DNA from 3 places in the Nocardiopsis sp. NPDC006198 genome. Region 3 is predicted to be linked to each of the others. Evidence: predicted binding sites of a transcription regulator. Region 3 holds the regulator's gene; each other region holds the start of a gene.

Region 1 (6,405 bases), on a different contig from region 3:
GCGTCGCGGTCGGAGAGCGTGAGCCCGGCGAGGAAGGCGGCGCTGTCGGTGAGCGACATCTGCGCGACCTCGGCGATGGACCGGCCGCCCACCGTCACGGCCAGCACGACCGGCTTGAGGCGGGTCCCCTCGCAGGTGGGGCAGGGCACGGTGCGCATGTACCCCTCCAGCCGCTCGCGACCGTAGTCGCTCTCGGTCTCGGAGTGGCGGCGCTTCACCCAGGGGATGACGCCCTCGAACTCGGTGTAGTAGGAGCGGTTGCGCCCGTACCTGTTGCGGTAGGTGACGTGGACCTGGGTGTCGTGCCCCTCCAGGAGCGCCTTGCGCGCGCGGCGCGGCAGCCTCTCCCAGGGGGTGTCCAGGTCGAACCCGACGGCCTCGCCGACCGCGGTCAGGATGCGCTCCCAGTAGCCGCTGTTGGGCCCGCCCGACCAGGGGCCGATGGCGCCCTCGGCCAGCGTCTTCTCCGGGTCCGGGACCAGCAGCTCGGCGTCGACCTCCATGCGGGTGCCCAGGCCCGAGCAGTCGGGGCACGCGCCGTAGGGGGCGTTGAAGGAGAAGGAGCGGGGTTCGAGCTGCTCGAAGGAGAGGTCGTCGTAGGGGCAGTAGAGGTGCTCGGAGAACACCTTCTCCCGCTCGGCGTCGTCGGCGTCCAGGTCCACGAAGTCCAGGACGATGGTGCCGCCGGCGAGCTTGAGCGCGGTCTCGACGGAGTCGTTGAGCCGGCCCCGGGCGCTCTCCTTGACGGAGAGCCGGTCCACGACCACGGCGATGTCGTGCTTGTCGTAGCGGCCCAGCTTGGGCGCCTCGTCCAGGCGCACTGCCTCGCCGTCCACGATCGCCCGGGTGTAGCCCTTGGACTGCAGGTCCTTGAAGAGCTCGGTGTACTCGCCCTTGCGTCCGCGCACGACCGGGGCCAGCACCTGGAAGCGGGTGCCCTCGGTCATCTCCAGGACACGGTCCACGATCTGCTGCGGCGTCTGCCGCGCGATCTCCCGGCGGCACTCCGGACAGTGCGGCACGCCGATGCGGGCCCACAGCAGGCGCAGGTAGTCGTACACCTCGGTGATGGTGCCGACGGTGGAGCGCGGGTTGCGGCTGGTGGACTTCTGGTCGATGGACACCGCCGGGGACAGTCCCTCGATGAAGTCCACGTCCGGCTTGTCCATCTGGCCGAGGAACTGGCGCGCGTAGGCCGAGAGGGACTCGACGTAGCGGCGCTGCCCCTCGGCGAAGATCGTGTCGAAGGCCAGCGACGACTTCCCCGACCCCGACAGGCCGGTGAACACGATCATGGAGTCACGCGGCAGGTCCAGCGAGACGTCCTTGAGGTTGTGCTCTCGGGCTCCCCGGACTACCAGTTGTTCGACCATCGAGTGAGACATCCTTCGGCATAGGCGCACCGGGGCGCGGACCGCGTCCGATGACGGCGGGCGACCCGTGTGTGGCTTCGCGGCGTGGCGGGCGAACGGCCTCAGGCGACCGCCTCGGCCTCGGAATCGGGCCGGTGAGGGGATACGGGGAGGCCTCCGGCCTTCCCCGTCCGTCAAGACTAACGATCGCCGACGTCGGTTTCTTCCACTACGGAGAAGTGGTGGCGCCCTGGCGCTCGCGCGCCAGGACACCACCACTATAGACGAACAGCTGTTCGAAAAAGGCCGTTCCGCAGGATGTCCGCGGGCCGCCCGCCCGAGATCAGGACCTGTCGACCGGAACGTCCTTCTCCTCCTCGACGGCGGGCTTGTTGCGCTCGTCGATCCTGGACTTGACGAGGCTTCCGACGATGGTGATCGTCATGATGCCGAGGATCACGGTCAGCGAGGTGCCGATGCCGATGTCGATGATGTGGATGCCGTTCTCGTGCAGCGCGTGGAAGATCATCTTCACGCCGATGAAGACCATGATCGCCGACAGGCCCCAGCTGATGTAGGCCAGGCGGTCCATCAGGCCGGCCAGCAGGAAGTACAGCTGGCGCAGGCCCAGCAGGGCGAAGGCGTTGGCGGTGAAGACGATGTAGGTGTCCTGGGTCAGGCCGAAGATCGCCGGGATGGAGTCGACCGCGAAGACCAGGTCGATGACGCCGATCGCGAGGATGACCAGGAGCATCGGGGTGACATGGCGCTTGCCGTCGAGCTTCACGGTCAGCTTGGCGCCGTGGTAGTCGCTGCTGACCGGCCAGAAGCGCTTGACCAGGCGGACCACGGGGGTCTGCGTGAAGTCCTTCTCCTCCTCGTCGCCCTTCATGTGGTCACGGACGATCTTGTAACCGGTGTAGATCAGGAAGGCGCCGAAGAGGTAGAACACCTCGCTCCAGGCGTTGATCACCTGGGCGCCGAGGGCGATGAAGATGCCGCGCATGACGATCGCGATGACGATGCCGACGAGCAGGACCTCGTGCTGGTACTTCCTGGGCACCGCGAAGGAGCTCAGGATGAGGTAGAACACGAAGAGGTTGTCGATGCTCAGGCTCTTCTCGGTGACGAAGCCCGCGAAGTACTCCGCGCCGGCCGAACCGCCGCCGAAGTACCAGACCCCGAGACCGAAGAGGATGGCGATGCCGATGTAGAAGGCCGCCCACCAGGCGGCCTGCTTGATCCCGAACTCCTGGGGACCCTTGTTCTTGCTCCAGGGGTGGTCGACGATGGCCAGGTCGATCACCAGGATGGCGATCATTCCACCGATCGTCGCAGCCCACACCCACATGGGAACGTCCACAGACGGATTCTCCTCCGGTTGGTGCGCGCGAGCAGTGTGCACGCACGTCGAACTACCGGAGGTCTCTCCCGCTCACGTCCTGAGGACGTGAACCGACGGCACCGGGAGAACGACTCTGTACTCCGTGATGACGACACCGCCGCGACAGGGATACTCCCCTCACGTGAAACCAAGGGTACCGGTCGTGCGCACTCCGTGACACACCTTCGGACCCACGGATCAGGATGGCATCTCCGGCCTCTCCCGGGAAGAGGCGGCGGCGGTGGTATTCATCGCTCCTCCGGGACACATGGGTCAGGCCCCCGGGTAGGGGTCCCCGTCCCCCGGCCCGGGGAATCCTGCCGCGCACCGCCCCCGCCCCCGGCGCCCCGCGGATCAGCGGCGGAGCACCGACTTGTAGACGGCGGCGGCGGCCTCCACCGCGTCCTCCTCGCTCGGCAGCGTCCGCGCGGTCTCCCGTGCACGGGTCCGCAGGTCCGCGGCCAGCACGGGGTCGTCCAGGACCCGCCCCACCGCTGCCGCGAACGCCTCCGTGTCCCCCGGCGGCACCATCAGCACCGTCCCCGCGTACAGGTCGGGGATCCCCCCGACCCGGGTGGAGACCACGGGGAGCCCCGCCCGCAACGCCTCCATGATCACCAGCGACGGCCCCTCCCACCGGCTGGTGAGACAGAACACGTCCGCGGCGGCGAGGAGGTCGGCCACGTCCGAGCGGTGGCCGAGCATGCGCACGTCGGCGTCCATCTCGGCCGCCGTGTCGTGCAGGCGGCCCCAGAGGGGGCCGTCCCCGGCGATCGCGATCACCGGCTCCGGGCTGCGGTCGGCGATGGAGGGCGCCGCGTCCAGGAGCATGTGCAGCCCCTTCTGTTCCGCGAGCCGGCCGATGGTCAGCAGCAGGGGACGCTCGGGAAGGACCGCCAGGTCGGCGCGCGTGGCCTCGCGCCCGTTCAGCGGCGTCCCCGTCTCCGGCGCGGCCACCACCGCGAGGCGGGCCTCCCGCGCCCCGAGCGCGCGCATCCGCCGCACCAGGTCGCCGGACACCCCCAGCACCGCGTCCGCGCGGTGGGCCACGATCCGCTCCAGGAGGGGGTAGGCCAGGGCCAGGAGGCCCCCGACCGGCGGCGGCGCGTTGTGCGCCGTCACCACCAGCGGCCGGGCGCCCGCCAGCGCGCAGAGGGCCCCGGCGCGCATCCCGTGCGCGTGGACCACGTCCGCGCCGCGCGTCAGCGAGCGCAGGAGCAGCACCGCGCCGGGGTCCCCCGCCGAGGGCGCGGGGCCGATGGGCACCGGGGAGAAGCGCAGGCCCTCCGAGGTGAACCCGAACTCCTGCTCGGCCTCGGCCGGGCCGAGCACCGCCACCCGGTACCCGCGGGCGCGCAGTCCCGCGCCCAGTGAGCGGACGTGGCGGCCGACGCCTCCTGTGCTGGTACCGACGACCAGCGCGATCCTGCCGTTCACCGCTTCCCCCTCCTGCGTTCGAGTACGGTCCTGGCCCGGTCGGCGACGGCCCGCACGGCGGCGCGGTCCGCCAGGGCCGCGACCGCCGCGTAGACCACCAGCCCCGCGGCGCCCGCCGAGGCGGCCGCCCCCGCCGACTGCCACACCCCGTCGGCGGGCAGGAGCCCGGCGACCGCACGGCCCGCCACCCATCCGGCGCCGCCGCCGAGGGCGGCGGCCAGCACCGAGCGCGCCACACCCGCCAGGGCGCCGCGGCCGTGCGCGCGCGCCACGCCCGCGCAGAGCAGTACGGCGGCCAGGGTCAGGCCGACCGTGCTGGCCGCGCCCAGTCCGGCGATCGACCATCCCGGGGGGAGCAGCCACACCAGAACCGCGGCGCACACCGTCACCACGAGCCATCCCACCACCTGGGCCGCGGCGGCGGAACGTCCGTGGTGGGACGCGTACAGGGCGCGGCTGAGCAGGGCGACCAGGCCGAAGCCCACCACACCCGGAGCGTAGGCCAGCAGGGCGCGCTCGAGGGTCTGCGGATCCTGCTGGGCGAAGACCCCGGCCACCGGGGCGGCGGCGGCCGCCAGCGCGGTGCCCACCCCGGCTGTGGCCACCACACAGGCGCGGGCGCCTCCGGCGGCGAGCGCGGCGAACCCCTCCCGGTCGTGTTCGGCGTGGGCCACGGCGAGGGCGGTGAAGGCGCTCGTCGCGATGGGGACCGCGATCACCCCGTACGGGAGGGTGAACAGGGCCCACGCGTAGGTGTAGAGCACGGCCGCCCCCGCGCCCCCGCCCCAGTTGGCCAGCGCCACCGACAGCAGGAGGCACACCTGCATGGCCACCAGCGGCAGCAGTGACGCCGCCGCCAGGGAGCGCACCCGCTCCCCCACCCCGGCGGGGAACGTCAGGCGCGGCCGGGGCCCCGTCCTCAGCCGCGCGGCGGGGCCGAGCACCGTCAGGAACAGGGCCGCCGCCCCCGCGGTGGTGCCGAGCGACAGGGTGAGCTCCGCCGCGACCGGCAGGCCCGCGACGTCCTGGCGGTGGCCGCCGCCCAGCGGCACGAAGGCCAGGCAGGCGGCGATCACCACGAGGCTGGACAGCAGCGGCGCCAGTGCGGGCGCCAGGAACCTGCGGTGTGCCTGGAGGACGCCGTACAGGACCGAGGCCAGCCCGTAGAAGACGATCTGGGGTGCGAAGACCACGAGCATGCGGGAGGACAGGGCGAGCAGCGCCTCCCCGTCGCAGCCGGCTCCGGCTCCGAGCATCAGCGCCATCACCGGGGGCGCCGCGAGGGCGAGCAGGACGGACAGCGGGACGGACAGGAGCAGCACCCAGGTGATGAGCGCGGACGCGGTGCGGCGCACCTGGTCGTGGTCGCCGCGGGCGGCGGCCGAGGCCATGACGGGGACGACCACGGCCGTGAGCGCCCCGCCGATGACGATCTCGAACAGGACGGCGGGGATCTGGTTCGCGGTGACGTACGCGGTGCCCAGGCAGGTGTCGCCGACGGTCTGCGAGAAGACCACCGTGCGGCCGAACCCCGCCAGGCGCGCCCCCACGGTGGCCACCGCGATGAGCACCGCCGCCGCGCCGACACCGCTCGTCACGCCGTGGACGGCGCGGGACACCGCGGACACCTCACGCGCACCTCCCCACCGGGCGCCCTTCGCCCGGAGCACCGGCACGCCCGTCGTCCTCCGCCCCTCCGGCGGCCGTCCTGCGGACGGGGCTCCTGCCCCACTGGTCGAGGCGGCGCAGGGCCGGGACGCGGTCGATGACACGGGAGAAACTGGTCACCTCGCTGGCCAGGGTCAGGGCGGCCACCGCGCCGAACAGCGCCAGGCGCACCGGGCGCGGCGCCTGCGCGACGGCGGCGGCCCCGAGGGCCGCGCCCAGGGCGTTGGCCCCCGCGTCGCCCAGCATGGAGCGCTCGGCCAGCTCGTCGGGGAGCAGCGCGGAACAGGCGCCCACCACCGGGCCGAGCAGGGGCGCCGCGGGCGAGGCCAGGGCCGGCGCCGCGGCGAGGAGGGCGAACTTGGCGGCGCGGCCGGGGCGCAGGTCGAACAGGTTGACCAGGTTGGCGCCGGCCGCGATGAGTGCGCCGTCCACCAGGGTGTCCACCGGCCCGCGGCGCAGCAGGGAGGCGGCGGCGACCCCGGTGGCGCCGATGCCGACCATCTTGACCAGGCCGGTGGTGACCTCTCCGCGCGCGAGCGCGGCCAGGTGTCCGCGCAGGCCGCG
Region 2 (6,405 bases), on a different contig from region 3:
CGATGAAGTTGGCCGTCTGTATCCAGCCCCTCTCCCCGAGGGCGAGTTCGCTGCCGAACCGGTGGAGCGGCTCGTAGTCCGGGCGGTACGCCCCCTCGGCGAGGAGCACCGGGACGAACAGGGGCGCGGCGGCGCCGCAGGCGAGGAGTGCGCGGGTGAAGCGGTCGGCGGGGGGTGCCATGCCTGTCTCCTTAGCGTTGGTAAGTCCTTATCACCGCTAAGCTACCTTAGCGGTGATAAGCTCCCTGTTCCGGAGACACAGGACAGAGGGCGGTGTGACGGTGGACCGGCGGACGATCGTCGAGGCGGCACTGGGACTGCTCGACGACGAGGGGCTGGACCGGTTGACCGTCCGGCGGCTGGCCGAGCGCCTGGGCGTGAAGTCGCCGGCGCTCTACTGGCACTTCCGCGACAAGCGGGAGCTCCTCGACAGGATGGCCGAGCACCTGCGCCCGCCCCAGAGCCCCCCGGGGCCCGGGGAGGACTGGCGCTCCTGGTCGCTGCGCCGTGCCCGGGAACGCCGGGCCGCGCTGTTGTCCCACCGCGACGCGGCCCGGGTCGTGGCGGGCAGCCGCGCGGGGGCGGCCACCCTCGCCGCCTTCGACGCCGAACTCGCCGTCCTGGTCGGCTTCGGCTTCGGTCCCGTGCGCGCCGTTCGCGCCGCGGTCCTCGTCGACCACTACGTGGTGGGCTCGGTCCTCCAGCAGCAGGCCGACGCGCAGCGCCACGCCGACGCGGGGGAGACGCCTCCCGAGGACCTTCCCGAGGAGGCGCGGGCCGCGCTGACCGGAGCGACGCCCACCCTGGCCGCGGCGCTCGCCGGAGGAGGGGACCCCGGTGGGGACGAAGCCTTCGAGGACGGCCTGCTCATGATCGTCGACGGCATCGCGGCCGGCCTCGAACGGGACCGGACCGCCTGATCCGCAGGGGGATCGCGCGGGGCGTGCCGGTCAGGCGGGGGAGGCGACACGCCCGGGCGGACGGACGGCGGGGGTCGGCGCCCACCGCTAGCATGGTGCGAACGGACGTTCGAGGACATGCGCGAAGACGGGCGAGGGTGGGCGGAGTGCGAGTGTTGGGGATCGACCCGGGGCTGACCCGGTGCGGGGTCGGTGTCGTCGAGGGGGCCATCGGCAAGCCGCTCACCCTCCTCGGGGCCGACGCCGTCCGCACCAGCCCCGACACCGAGCTGCCCCAGAGGCTCGTCGGCATCGAGCGCGGGATCGAGGAGTGGCTGGACCGGTTCCGGCCCGACGCGGTCGCCGTCGAACGGGTCTTCGCCCAGCACAACCTCAGCACGGTCATGGGCACGGCCCAGGCCAGCGGCATCGCCCTGGTGTGCGCCGCGCGCCGGGGCCTGCCCGTCGCCCTGCACACACCGAGCGAGGCCAAGGCCGCCATCACCGGCAGCGGCCGCGCCGACAAGGCGCAGGTCGGCACCATGGTGGCGCGTATCCTCGGACTCGACGGTCCTCCCAGGCCCGCGGACGCGGCGGACGCCGTCGCCCTCGCCATCTGCCACATCTGGCGCGGCGGGGCGCAGGCCCGGGTCGCCCAGGCCGCACAGGACTTCGCCCGCAAGGTGGAACTCGCCCGCCGCACCCGCGGCCGCTAGCTCCCCGCCCCCAGGAAGGAGAAGGGCACCGCCCCCGGTGCCCGCACGAGATGATCGCGTTCCTCACCGGCCGGGTGGCCGCACGCGGCGCCGGCAGCGCCGTGATCGACGTCGGCGGGGTCGGCATGACCGTCCAGTGCACCCCCTCCGCCCTGTCCCGGCTCCACGTCGGCGAGACCGGCACCGTGTCCACCAGCCTCATCGTCCGCGAGGACTCCCTGACCCTGTTCGGGTTCGCCGACGACGACGAGAGGCACCTGTTCGAGCAGTTGCAGACCGCGTCCGGGGTCGGACCGCGACTGGCCCTGGCGATCCTCTCCGTCCACAGCCCGGCCGGCCTGCGCCAGGCCGTGGCGACCGAGGACACCGCTGCCCTGACCCGTGTGCCGGGCATCGGGAGGAAGGGCGCGCAGCGCATCGTCCTGGAGCTGGCGGGCAAGCTGGAGTCGCCCGTCCTCACCGACGGCACGCTGCCCCCCGCGGAGGGGGCCCCGGCGGGGGCGTCCGACGCCGCCCGGCGCGCGCAGGTCGTCTCCGGCCTCGTCAACCTCGGCTGGTCGGCCAAGGACGCCGAGGCCGCCGCGGCCGCCGTCACCGCCGAGTCGGCGAGCACCGACGTCGCCGTCCTGCTGCGCACCGCCCTGCGCAGGCTCAGCCGCGCCTAGGAGGAAGGCACCCCATGCACGAACCGTACGAGTCCGGCGAGGCCCACGGGGCCGCCCCGTACGAGCGCGAGGCGGTCTCCTCCGACGCCAGCCTCGACGACCGCCAGGTCGAGGGCGCCCTGCGCCCCCGCGCCCTGGACGAGTTCGTCGGGCAGGAGCGGGTGCGCGAGCAGCTCTCCCTGGTGCTCGACAGCGCCCGGAGGCGCAACCGGGCCCCGGACCACATCCTCATGTCCGGGGGCCCCGGCCTGGGCAAGACCACCCTGGCCATGATCATCGCCGCCGAGATGGGCGCCCCGCTGCGCATCACCTCGGGCCCGGCCATCGAGCGCTCCGGCGACCTGGCGGCCGTCCTCTCCACCCTCCAGGAGGGCGAGGTGCTGTTCCTGGACGAGATCCACCGGATGGCCCGGCCCGCCGAGGAGATGCTCTACGTCGCGATGGAGGACTACCGGGTCGACGTCGTGGTCGGCAAGGGCCCCGGCGCGACCGCCATCCCCCTGGAGATCGCCCCGTTCACCCTGGTCGGGGCCACCACCCGGGCGGGCATGCTGCCCGCCCCGCTGCGCGACCGGTTCGGTTTCACCGCGCACATGGACTTCTACTCCCCGGACGAGCTGGAGCTGATCCTGCACCGCTCGGCGGGCCTGCTCGGGGCGCCCCTCGCGGAGGACGCGGCCCGGGAGATCGCCGGGCGCTCGCGCGGGACGCCCCGTATCGCCAACCGGCTGCTGCGCCGGGTGCGCGACTACGCCGAGGTCCGGGGGGACGGGCAGCTGTCGCTGCGGACCGCCCGTGCCGCGCTCGAGCTGTACGAGGTCGACGGCCTCGGCCTGGACCGGCTGGACCGCGCCATCCTCGACGTCCTCATGCACCGCTTCCGCGGGGGCCCCGTCGGCCTGTCCACGCTCGCGGTGTCGGTGGGGGAGGAGGCGGAGACCGTGGAGGTCGTCGCCGAGCCGTTCCTCGTCCGGTCCGGCTTCCTGGCGCGCACCCCGCGCGGCCGGGTGGCCACGCCGCAGGCCTGGGCGCACATGGGCCTCACCCCGCCGCCGGACGCCGCGTTCGGCGCGGGGTCCGCCGGTCCCGCGTCCGCCGGGGCCTCCGCGCCCGGCACCGCCGCGGGGGCCGGCGCCGGGGGCGGCGCCTCCGGGACGACGCCCTGACCGGACGGTCCGCGGCGCCTCCTGACCGGGCGGGCTGACAGGGGGCGTCGCACCGGGCACAATGGGTCCCGCGTGTGTGAAACGGGGCTGAACCGTTAACACTCCGATCTCCGGCGGTGGGGGATCGGTGACCGGCGCCACGTAAACTTTGGACGAATCAGCCGATACGGGGCAGGGCTCCGTACGTGTTGTCCGACACCGGCGGAACGACTCGGCCGCCCCGCGCGTTGTACGTGCCGGGTGTGGTCCGGATCGTTCCGGGTTCGGGCGACACGAAGAAGGTGGCCGCCGGAGTGCCCCACCGGCACCCGCGGACCACATGACGAAACGTCAGGAAGGACGCCCCCGTGCAGGGCCTTTACCATCTCGCCGACGCAGCAGAGCCCACGGGCGGGCTTCTCGGCATGCTCTTCCCGTTCCTGATGATCATCCTGGTCTTCTGGCTGCTGTTCTGGCGCCCGAACCAGAAGCGCCGCCAGCAGGAGGCGCAGATGCAGAGCGCGCTGGCCCCGGGCGTCGAGGTGATGACCAAGGCCGGCATCTTCGCGACCATCGTCGAGATCCACGAGCAGGACGTCCTGCTGGAGATCGCCCCCGGCACGCGGATCCGCATGCTCAAGGCCGGTGTGGGCGAGGTCATCACCCCCGCCGTGGACGACACCCCGGTCGAGGACCGTCCCGACTTCGGCGACGACGACAAGCCCAAGGGCTGAGGCCCCCGGGCCCCGGCGGGTCCACAGACTTCGGTACCGGCCCCCCTCCGGGGCCGGTACCGCCGTGTCCGGCCCGGACGCGACCGCCCCGACACCACAGCAGAAGGTTCCACCGACCATGCCCCACGACACCGCGACCGCGGACGGCGCCCCGAGCACGGAGCTCATCGAGGCGCAGATCCGCGACATCCCGGACTTCCCGCACGCCGGCATCCTGTTCAAGGACATCACGCCGCTGCTCAACCACCGGGAGGCCTTCGCGGCCGCCGTGGACGGCCTCTGCGCGCCCTACCGCGGGCTCGGGGTGGACCACGTGGTCGGGCTGGAGGCGCGCGGCTTCATCTTCGGGGCGCCGGTCGCCATGGAGCTGGGCGCGGGCTTCGTCCCCGCCCGCAAAGCGGGGAAACTGCCCGCGCGGACCATCGACCAGTCCTATGATCTGGAGTACGGGACCGCGACCGTCGAGATCCACGCCGACGCGATCGTCCCGGGCAGCCGCGTGCTCATCGTCGACGACGTCCTCGCCACCGGGGGCACCGGCAGGGCCGCGGTGGACCTGGTCCGCAAGGCGGGTGGTACGGTCGTGGGATTCTCCGTCCTGATGGAGCTCTCAGCGCTCCACGGCCGCGAGAAGTTGCCCGACGTGGAGCTGCACGCCCTCCTCTCGGCCTGACCCCGAGCCGCGCCGAGCCAGGCGCCGCCGCCGCGGGAATGCGCGGCGGTTCGTCACCGTTGACGTACTCCACCACGGGGTGTGACGCGTTTGGTGACCCGGGTCACCCGTTGTCGTACCTGGTGGGGTGGGGTCGGGGGCCGAACACTAGACTGGTGGGAGAGGTACCGCGGCGACCATGTCACGACTGGCCCTGATGACACGCACGTGCACCGGTGGAGCCGGGCGGCGCTGACGGCGCCCGCGCCCCCGGGCGAATCCGCGGGAGGTAGGCATGCCAAGCGAAGTGGTTTCGACCGGGGCGGTATCCGCGAGCGAGCCGCGGCGGCCCACCGTGCCGGGAGGGCACGCGGACGGCACCGGTGTGCCGTCCGCGGACGCAGGACCACAGGAGGGCCGTCCGGAGGGCGCCGCGAACGGAGCGGCGCCCTCCGACGTCTTCGGGGAGGGGACGCCGAGGCATCCGGCGCCCTCCGCGACGCCCTCCACCGTGCGAGTACGCAGAAGGCTCGCCCGACTCGGCGCCCAGCGGGGAGTGACGATGAACCCGGTGCTCGAACCACTGATCAAGACCGTGCGGGCCACCCATCCCAAGGTGGACGTGCGGCTGATCGAGCGCGCCTACGAGGTGGCGGCCCACCACCACCGCGAACAGAAGCGCAAGAGCGGCGACCCCTACATCACCCACCCGCTCGCGGTCGCCACGATCCTCGCCGAGCTGGGGATGCAGGAGGCCACCCTCGCCGCCGCTCTGCTGCACGACACCGTGGAGGACACCGACTACTCGCTGGACGAGCTTCGTGCCGACTTCGGCGACGAGATCGCCGAGCTCGTCGACGGCGTCACCAAGCTCGACAAGGTCAAGTACGGCGAGGCCACCCAGGCCGAGACGGTGCGCAAGATGGTCGTGGCGATGGCCCGCGACATCCGCGTCCTGGTCATCAAGCTGTGCGACCGGCTGCACAACATGCGCACCCTGCGCTACCTGCCGTCCAAGGCGAAGAGGGAGAAGAAGGCCCGCGAGACCCTGGAGATCTTCGCCCCGCTGGCCCACCGGCTGGGCATGAACACCATCAAGTGGGAGCTGGAGGACCTGGCGTTCGCCACCCTCTACCCCAAGCGCTTCGACGAGATCGCCCGCCTGGTGTCCGAGCGCGCCCCCCGGCGCGACGTCTACCTCCAGGAGGTCATCGAGGCGGTCTCGGGCGACCTGCGCGAGTCCAAGCTCAAGGCGACCGTGCGCGGGCGCCCCAAGCACTACTACTCGATCTACCAGAAGATGATCGCCCGCAACTGCGGCTTCGACGAGATCTACGACCTCATCGCCGTGCGGGTCCTGGTGGACAGCGTCCGCGACTGCTACGCGGCCCTCGGGACCATCCACGCGCGGTGGAACCCCGTGCCCGGGCGGTTCAAGGACTACATCGCGATGCCCAAGTTCAACATGTACCAGTCGCTGCACACGACGGTGATAGGGCCCTCGGGCAACCCGGTCGAACTCCAGATCCGCACCAGGGCGATGCACCGCCGGGCCGAGTACGGCATCGCCGCGCACTGGAAGTACAAGGAGGAC
Region 3 (6,405 bases):
GCGAGGGCGTGCTTGAGCTCGTGGTCGAAGATCTCCGCGTCCTCGTCGCCGGCGAAGTAGCCGTGCTCGACGCCGGTCGCGGTGTAGACGCCGACGACGCGGTCGATGAGCTGCTTGAGGCTCCACTCGCGCTCGGGGGTGCCGACGGCTCCGCGGAAGTACTTGCTCGCCACGATCTGGGTGGCGTTCATGGACCAGGAGGCGGGGAACTCCACGCCGCGCTGCTCGAAGTTGACCGTGCCGTCACGCCAGTTGGTCATGACGACGTCGCGGCGCTCCCACTCCAGGGAGTCGTACGGGTGCGTCCCGGGGGTCGTGAAGACCCGCTTGATCTTCAGGCCCTTGCGGCTCCCCTTGCCCTTGCGCCCCGTCGAACCGCTGGCGGTTTCCGTCATCGTGGATTCTCCCCCTACCTCGTGGGCACGGCCTGCCCAACCGTGCACGGCGTCCTTGGAATACGGGACGGCCGGTCACGGGAGGACGTGTCCCGCGGTGTCCGGCCGGCCCCTGCGGTGCCCCGCCCGCGGCCCTCTCCCGGCCGCGGGGGCGCTACCCGGTGGTGGTGCTGCTCTCGGGGAGGGGGCCGGCCGCGCCGCCGTCACCGTCCTCCCGGTCCTGCCGCAGGCTGGCGATCTCGGCCTCGAAGTCGGCGAGGCTCTCGAAACCGCGGTAGACGCTGGCGAAGTGCAGGTAGGCCACCTCGTCCAGGTCACGCATCGGGCCGAGGATGGCCAGGCCGATCTCGTGGGCCGGCACCTCGGCGACGCCGCGTCCGCGGATCTCCTCCTCGACCTGCTGGCCGAGCTTGGCGAGCGCGTCCTCGGAGACGGGGCGGCCCTGGCAGGCCCGGCGCACCCCGGCGATGATCTTGGTACGGCTGAAGGGCTCGGTGACCCCGGAGCGCTTGGCGACCATCAGCAGGACGGTCTCCTGCGTGGTGAACCTGCGCTCGCACACCGGGCAGGACCGGCGGCGCCTGATGGCCGCGCCGTCGTCGGTGGACCTGCTGTCGATCACCCTGGTGTCCGGATGGCGGCAGAACGGACAGTGCATCCTGGTTCACCTGCTTCCCTCACCGAATCGACACCCTGTATCTCTACTAAACCACAACTCCTGGACAATCCATCCCGCGAGAGCACCAGATGTTGTGGTCGAACTTAGGCGCAGCAAGGGGTGGCCCGCAACTCCGCGGCCCGCGTGTCCCGCACGCGGGCACGCGACGGGACCCGCGGCGGAGGCAGAGGGCGGACATGGGGGCGCGGGGGCGCCGGGCCGCCCCGGGGGCGTCCGGCTCCGTCGACAAGAATAGCGGCGGAGGCCCCCGGCGCCCGCTGCGACCGGCGGCCCGCCGCGCCCGGAAGCACGTCCCACGAGGGGGTTCCGGCATCGCCCCCGGGATCCGGGAGACCAGTCCCACATCCCCCGGAACCGCCCTCGGGGAGACGTGTTCGCGCATTCCGGGGACAACACCACGTGAACACGTGTACACACGTCGGTAGAGGCCGGAAATTGACCGCGAAAACACGCGGGACAATGGACCGAGCCATCGAACGCTTGTTTGATATCACCGTGCGCAACGTCTAATGTTGACTGTGATTTCACGCTGGTTTCGCCATCACGCGGACCCCAGGTCGGCGCGGTTGCGGACCGGTGGTGGCCAGTCACGCAATCAGGCCCTGACCGAACCGAATGCCGAGGAGGCCCGGCCGTGCCGGAGGAGAATCCCGGAACCGCAGATTCCACCGCCGTTCTCACCGCAGTGGGGAACACGGGGGGATCCACGCCCGAAGCCCCCAAACTCACCGCCCGACAGCAGAGCGTCCTGAACTGCATCCAGCGGTATGTGCGCGAGCGGGGCTTCCCCCCGTCGATAAGGGAAATCGGGGAAGCGGTCGGCCTCTCCAGCCCTTCCAGCGTGGCGCACCAGCTCAAGGTCCTCCAGCGCAAGGGCTACCTGCACCGGGACCAGAACAGGCCCCGGGCGGTGGAGCTGCGCTCGCCCGGCCGTTCCTCCGGCCGGACCGTGACCCCCGAGGACATCGACCCCTCGCGCGCCGCGGCCGTGCCCCTGGTCGGCCGCATCGCCGCCGGCGGGCCCATCCTGGCCGAGGAGTCGGTGGAGGACGTGCTCGCGCTGCCCCGCCAGCTGGTCGGGGAGGGCCGCCTGTTCATGCTCACCGTGGTCGGCGACTCGATGATCGACGCCGCCATCACCGACGGCGACCTGGTCGTGGTCCGCCAGCAGCAGGACGCCAACAACGGTGACATCGTGGCGGCCCTGCTGGACGACGAGGCGACCGTCAAGGTCCTGCGCCGCGAGGAGGACGGCCACGTCTGGCTGATGCCGCGCAACGAGGCCTACGAGCCGATCAACGGGGACGCCGCCACCGTCCTGGGCAAGGTCGTCGCGGTCATGCGACGCGTCTGACCCCGGTCCGGCCCCACTGCCCCGCGCCCCCGGCGCCGTCCTGCGACGGCCCGGGGGCGCCGTGCCGTGCGCGCGGGCGCCCGGCGGCCGGGGCCGCTCGGCACGCGCGCGATCGCGGGAACCTCGGCGCATCCCCGGCCTCCCTGGCATGGGACGCCCGGCACGCGCACGGTCGCGGGAGGGCCTGTGGACGACGGGGGCCCGCCGGGCGGGGCCGCTAGGCTGGAACCGTGTCCACACCACTCTCCTCCCCCTCCGCCCGACCGCGCGCCGCACTGGTCGGCGGTGCCCTCGCGGTCCTGCTCTCCGCCGCCGCCTGCGCCCCGGCCGACACAGGCGGCGCCGAGCCCCCCGGTGCCGGCGGGGTCGAGCGCGAACTCGCCTTCGAGGGCGGCGGGCACGAGGTCTCCGCGAGCTTCCGCACACCGCACGACGCGTCCGGGAGGGTCCCCGGCGCACTCATCATCTCCGGCAGCGGTCCCACCGACCGCGACGGCAACGCGCCCGCGCGGCCCGACGCCGACACCAACCGCAACCTCTCCCGCGTACTCGCCGAAGCCGGTGTGGCCTCGCTGCGCTACGACAAGTTCGGCAGCGGCCCGGACCCGCAGACCGGGGAGGAGACCGGCCCCGGGGGTGTCCGGACGATCGCCCCGGTGGACCCCGGGGTCTTCGACCGGCAGGTCGTGGCGGCGTACGAGGAGCTCGTCGCGCAGCCCGAGGTGGACCCGGGGCGCGTGGTCGTCGTCGGCCACAGCGAGGGCGCCCTCTACGCCCTGCGCGCCCACGAGCTCATCGGCTCCGGGCACCCCTCGCCCGCGCTGGTGCTGGCCGCCCCTCCGGGCACGCGCTACCTGGACCTCCTCGACCGCCAGCTCACCGAGCAGGTCCGCCTGGCGGAGGGGGCGGGCCAGATCGAGGAGGCGGAGGCGGTGCAGATCCTCTCGGACATGCGCGCCGGGCGGGCCGCGGTCAGGGGAGGACGCGACCTCACGTCGCAGGAGAGCGACCGGTTCGGCGTCTACACACCGTGGAACGCCGACTTCCTCGCGTTCATGGACGGCCTCGACCCCGTCGAACTCGGTCGCGACCTGCCCGAGGGCACACCGGTCCTGGTCCTGTGGGGGGAGGACGACGCCCAGGTCTCGCGGGAGGACGTGGACCGGCTCATGACGGGTCTGGACGGCGCCGAACGCGTGGACCTGCCCGGTACCGACCACATCCTCCGGGCCTTCGAGGACGAGCCCGGAGCGGCGGTCCTGGACTCGGACAGACCCTTCGCCGAGGGGGTCGCCCCGGCGCTGGAGGAGTTCCTCGACACCGCCTGGTAGGGCTCCCGGCCGTCGGGGACGCCCGGGGGGCGCCGGCCCGTCACTCGGGGATCGACTCCGGGAGGGCCCCGACCACCGCCAGGGCGAGCTCCTCCGCGTCGGCGACGATACGCTCCTCGTCGGCCGGCTCGGTCGCGTCGTAGCGGGACGCCACGCTGTAGCAGGACTCCAGGTACAGGTTGGAGACCCGCGTCCCCACGCAGCCGACCGTGAACGGCGCCCCGCGGGTCCAGCGCACCGCCTCCTCCCCGACACCGTCCAGCCCGGTGGTGTCGTGCTGTTCCGTGGTCGCGCGCAGGTTGTCGGCGGCGGTCGTCACCCCGCCCGGGTTGGGAGCGGCCACCATCACCAGCGTCGCCGTGGCCGGAACCGCCTCTCCCGGGCCCTCCGGGGTGGCCCAGCGGCACTGCCACCCGGACCCGGCCGGGTCCTCCGGACCGCCGACCGGCTCCTCCAGCTCCAGTTCGTGCCCCGGCACCAGCGCGTCCAGCGTCTCCGTCGCTACGGCGGCGCACTCGGGGGCCGACTCGTACTCGCCCGTCTCCGGGGAGTCCCGCGTGACGACGTACCAGATCGCGCCGGCCGCGAGCAGGAGCAGGGCCAGGCCGGCGGCGACCACTCCCGCCGTCGCGCAACCCCTGCTCTGCGGCTGCGCCGACGGCACCACCTCGGGAGGAGGGCCGTACGGGGGCTGGGCGGGGTACTGCGGGCTCACAGGGACTCCCCGATCCGTCCGGCGAACTCGGCGGCCAGGTCGGCCGCCTCCTCGGGGTCGACCGGCTCCTGCCCGGCCAGGCCCGCGTAGGACACGCGCACGAACAGGTTGTCGCTGTGGAAGGCGAGTTCGGCGGTGCCGGGCACCTGCCCGTGCCACACCGCGCCCTCGCCCGTCGGCAGGTCCACCTCCTCGGCGCGCACGGGCAGCAGTGCCGTGTACGCCTCCGCGGCGCGGTCGGCCCCGGTCACCGGTTCCTCCCCCGTGGCGTCGGTGAAGAGCGCCGACACGTCGACGCGCAGTGCTCCCCCGTCGCCGCCGGGGGCCCCGGGCGAGGACCACGCGCACACGAGGTTGTCGCCGCCCTCCAGGGGGCCCTGCTCCCGGGGCTGCGCGACCGCCCCGGGCAGGCGCTCCGCGAGGAGTTCGCCGGTGACGGCGTCGCAGCCGGTCGCCGCGGCGTGGACGTCACCGCTCTCGGGGACGTCCGGGTCGTTCCCGGACAGCCACAGCCCGCCGCCGACGGCGGCCGCGGACAGCACCACCGCGCCCGCACCGATCACGGCCACCCGCACGAGGGGACCCACCCGGCCACCCGCCTCCCTGTCGGTCACCGAGCCGACCGCGGGGGACGGCGGCCGCGCCCGGCGGCCGCCGTCCCGTTCCGGTCAGCCGACGACGATGTTCACCAGCTTCGGCGCGCGCACGATGACCTTGCGGATCTGCTTGTCGCCGATGAAGCCCTGTGCCCGCTCCGACGCCAGCGCCAGCTTCTCCAGCTCGGCGGGGTCGATGTCGGGCGCCACGGACAGCTTGTCACGAACCTTGCTCTGCACCTGCACGACACAGGTCACGGTCTCCTGCACCAGGAGGCCGGGGTCCGCCTCGGGCCAGTGGCCGACGGCGACGGTGCCCACGTGCCCCAGCTTCTCCCAGCCCTCCTCCGCCACGTAGGGCGCGAACAGGGACAGGGCGACGGCCACGAACTCGGCGGCCTCGCGCACCGCGGGGTCACCCGCCCCGGGGCCGGAGTCGATGGCCTTGCGGGTCGCCGAGACCAGCTCCATGGTGCGGGCGATGGCCACGTTGAACCGCCGCGACTCGACCAGGTTCGTGATCTGGTCGATGGTGCGGTGCGTGACCCTGCGCAGGGCGGTGTCGCCCCCGGCGGGGTCGGCGCCGGGCTCGCTGGCCGCTCCCGCCTCGCTCATCACCCGGTAGGCGCGGTTGAGGAACTTCTGCGCCGCGACGGCGGACACGTCGGCCCAGTCGACGTCCTCCTCCGGGGGGGAGGCGAAGAGCATGGTCAGCCGGACGGCGTCCACGCCGTAGGCGTCGATCTCCTTGCCCAGGTCGACGCCGTTGCCCAGGGACTTGGACATCGCCCGGCCCTGGTTGATGACCTGTCCCTGGTTGGTCAGGTGGCGGAAGGGCTCGGTGAAGGACACCATGCCCAGGTCGTGCAGGACCTTGGTGAAGAAGCGGGCGTACATCAGGTGGAGCGTCGCGTGCTCCTTGCCGCCGATGTAGTGGTCGACCGGCCCCCACTTGTCGACCGCCTCGACGTCGAACGGGGCGGTGTCCAGGCGGGGCGAGCAGTAGCGCAGGAAGTACCAGGACGAGTCCACGAAGGTGTCCATGGTGTCGGTGTCCCGCAGGGCGGGGCCCGCGCAGGACGGGCAGTCCACGTTGACCCACTCCTCGGCCGAGGCCAGGGGCGACACGCCCTTGGGCGCCAGCTCGGCGCCCTTCAGCTCGGGGAGGGTGACGGGCAGCTGGTCGTCGGGGACCGCGACCTCGCCGCACGAGGGGCAGTGGACGATCGGGATGGGCGTGCCCCAGTAGCGCTGGCGGGACAGCAGCCAGTCGCGCAGCCGGTAGTTGACCGTGCCCTCGCCGGTGCCGCGCTCGGCGAGCACCCCGATGATGCG

The links. The regulator LexA, encoded in region 3, represses DNA repair genes until DNA is damaged. The targets are predictions, from matches to a motif close to TCGAACANNTGTTCGA.
Region 1: the regulator LexA is predicted to act here: its motif matches at 1,637-1,652, upstream of uvrA (excinuclease ABC subunit UvrA).
Region 2: the regulator LexA is predicted to act here: its motif matches at 1,018-1,033, upstream of ruvC (crossover junction endodeoxyribonuclease RuvC).

Annotation. Positions count from the first base shown of each region.
Region 1 is NZ_JBEXSY010000039.1:40,271-46,675, forward strand. Features, by position in the region: gene uvrA (excinuclease ABC subunit UvrA) at 1-1,373, opposite strand, end outside; gene ABZ234_RS23110 (TerC family protein) at 1,696-2,715, opposite strand; gene ABZ234_RS23115 (glycosyltransferase family 4 protein) at 3,091-4,173, opposite strand; gene ABZ234_RS23120 (lipid II flippase MurJ) at 4,170-5,792, opposite strand; gene ABZ234_RS23125 (hypothetical protein) at 5,803-6,405, opposite strand, start outside.
Region 2 is NZ_JBEXSY010000010.1:74,391-80,795, forward strand. Features, by position in the region: gene ABZ234_RS09780 (DUF998 domain-containing protein) at 1-181, opposite strand, end outside; gene ABZ234_RS09785 (TetR/AcrR family transcriptional regulator C-terminal domain-containing protein) at 276-920, shown strand; gene ruvC (crossover junction endodeoxyribonuclease RuvC) at 1,067-1,615, shown strand; gene ruvA (Holliday junction branch migration protein RuvA) at 1,666-2,280, shown strand; gene ruvB (Holliday junction branch migration DNA helicase RuvB) at 2,295-3,446, shown strand; gene yajC (preprotein translocase subunit YajC) at 3,794-4,159, shown strand; gene ABZ234_RS09810 (adenine phosphoribosyltransferase) at 4,278-4,832, shown strand; gene ABZ234_RS09815 (bifunctional (p)ppGpp synthetase/guanosine-3',5'-bis(diphosphate) 3'-pyrophosphohydrolase) at 5,374-6,405, shown strand, end outside.
Region 3 is NZ_JBEXSY010000088.1:3,699-10,103, forward strand. Features, by position in the region: gene ABZ234_RS31555 (vitamin B12-dependent ribonucleotide reductase) at 1-395, opposite strand, end outside; gene nrdR (transcriptional regulator NrdR) at 550-1,053, opposite strand; gene lexA (transcriptional repressor LexA) at 1,709-2,428, shown strand; gene ABZ234_RS31570 (alpha/beta fold hydrolase) at 2,659-3,759, shown strand; gene ABZ234_RS31575 (hypothetical protein) at 3,800-4,426, opposite strand; gene ABZ234_RS31580 (hypothetical protein) at 4,471-5,061, opposite strand; gene leuS (leucine--tRNA ligase) at 5,143-6,405, opposite strand, start outside.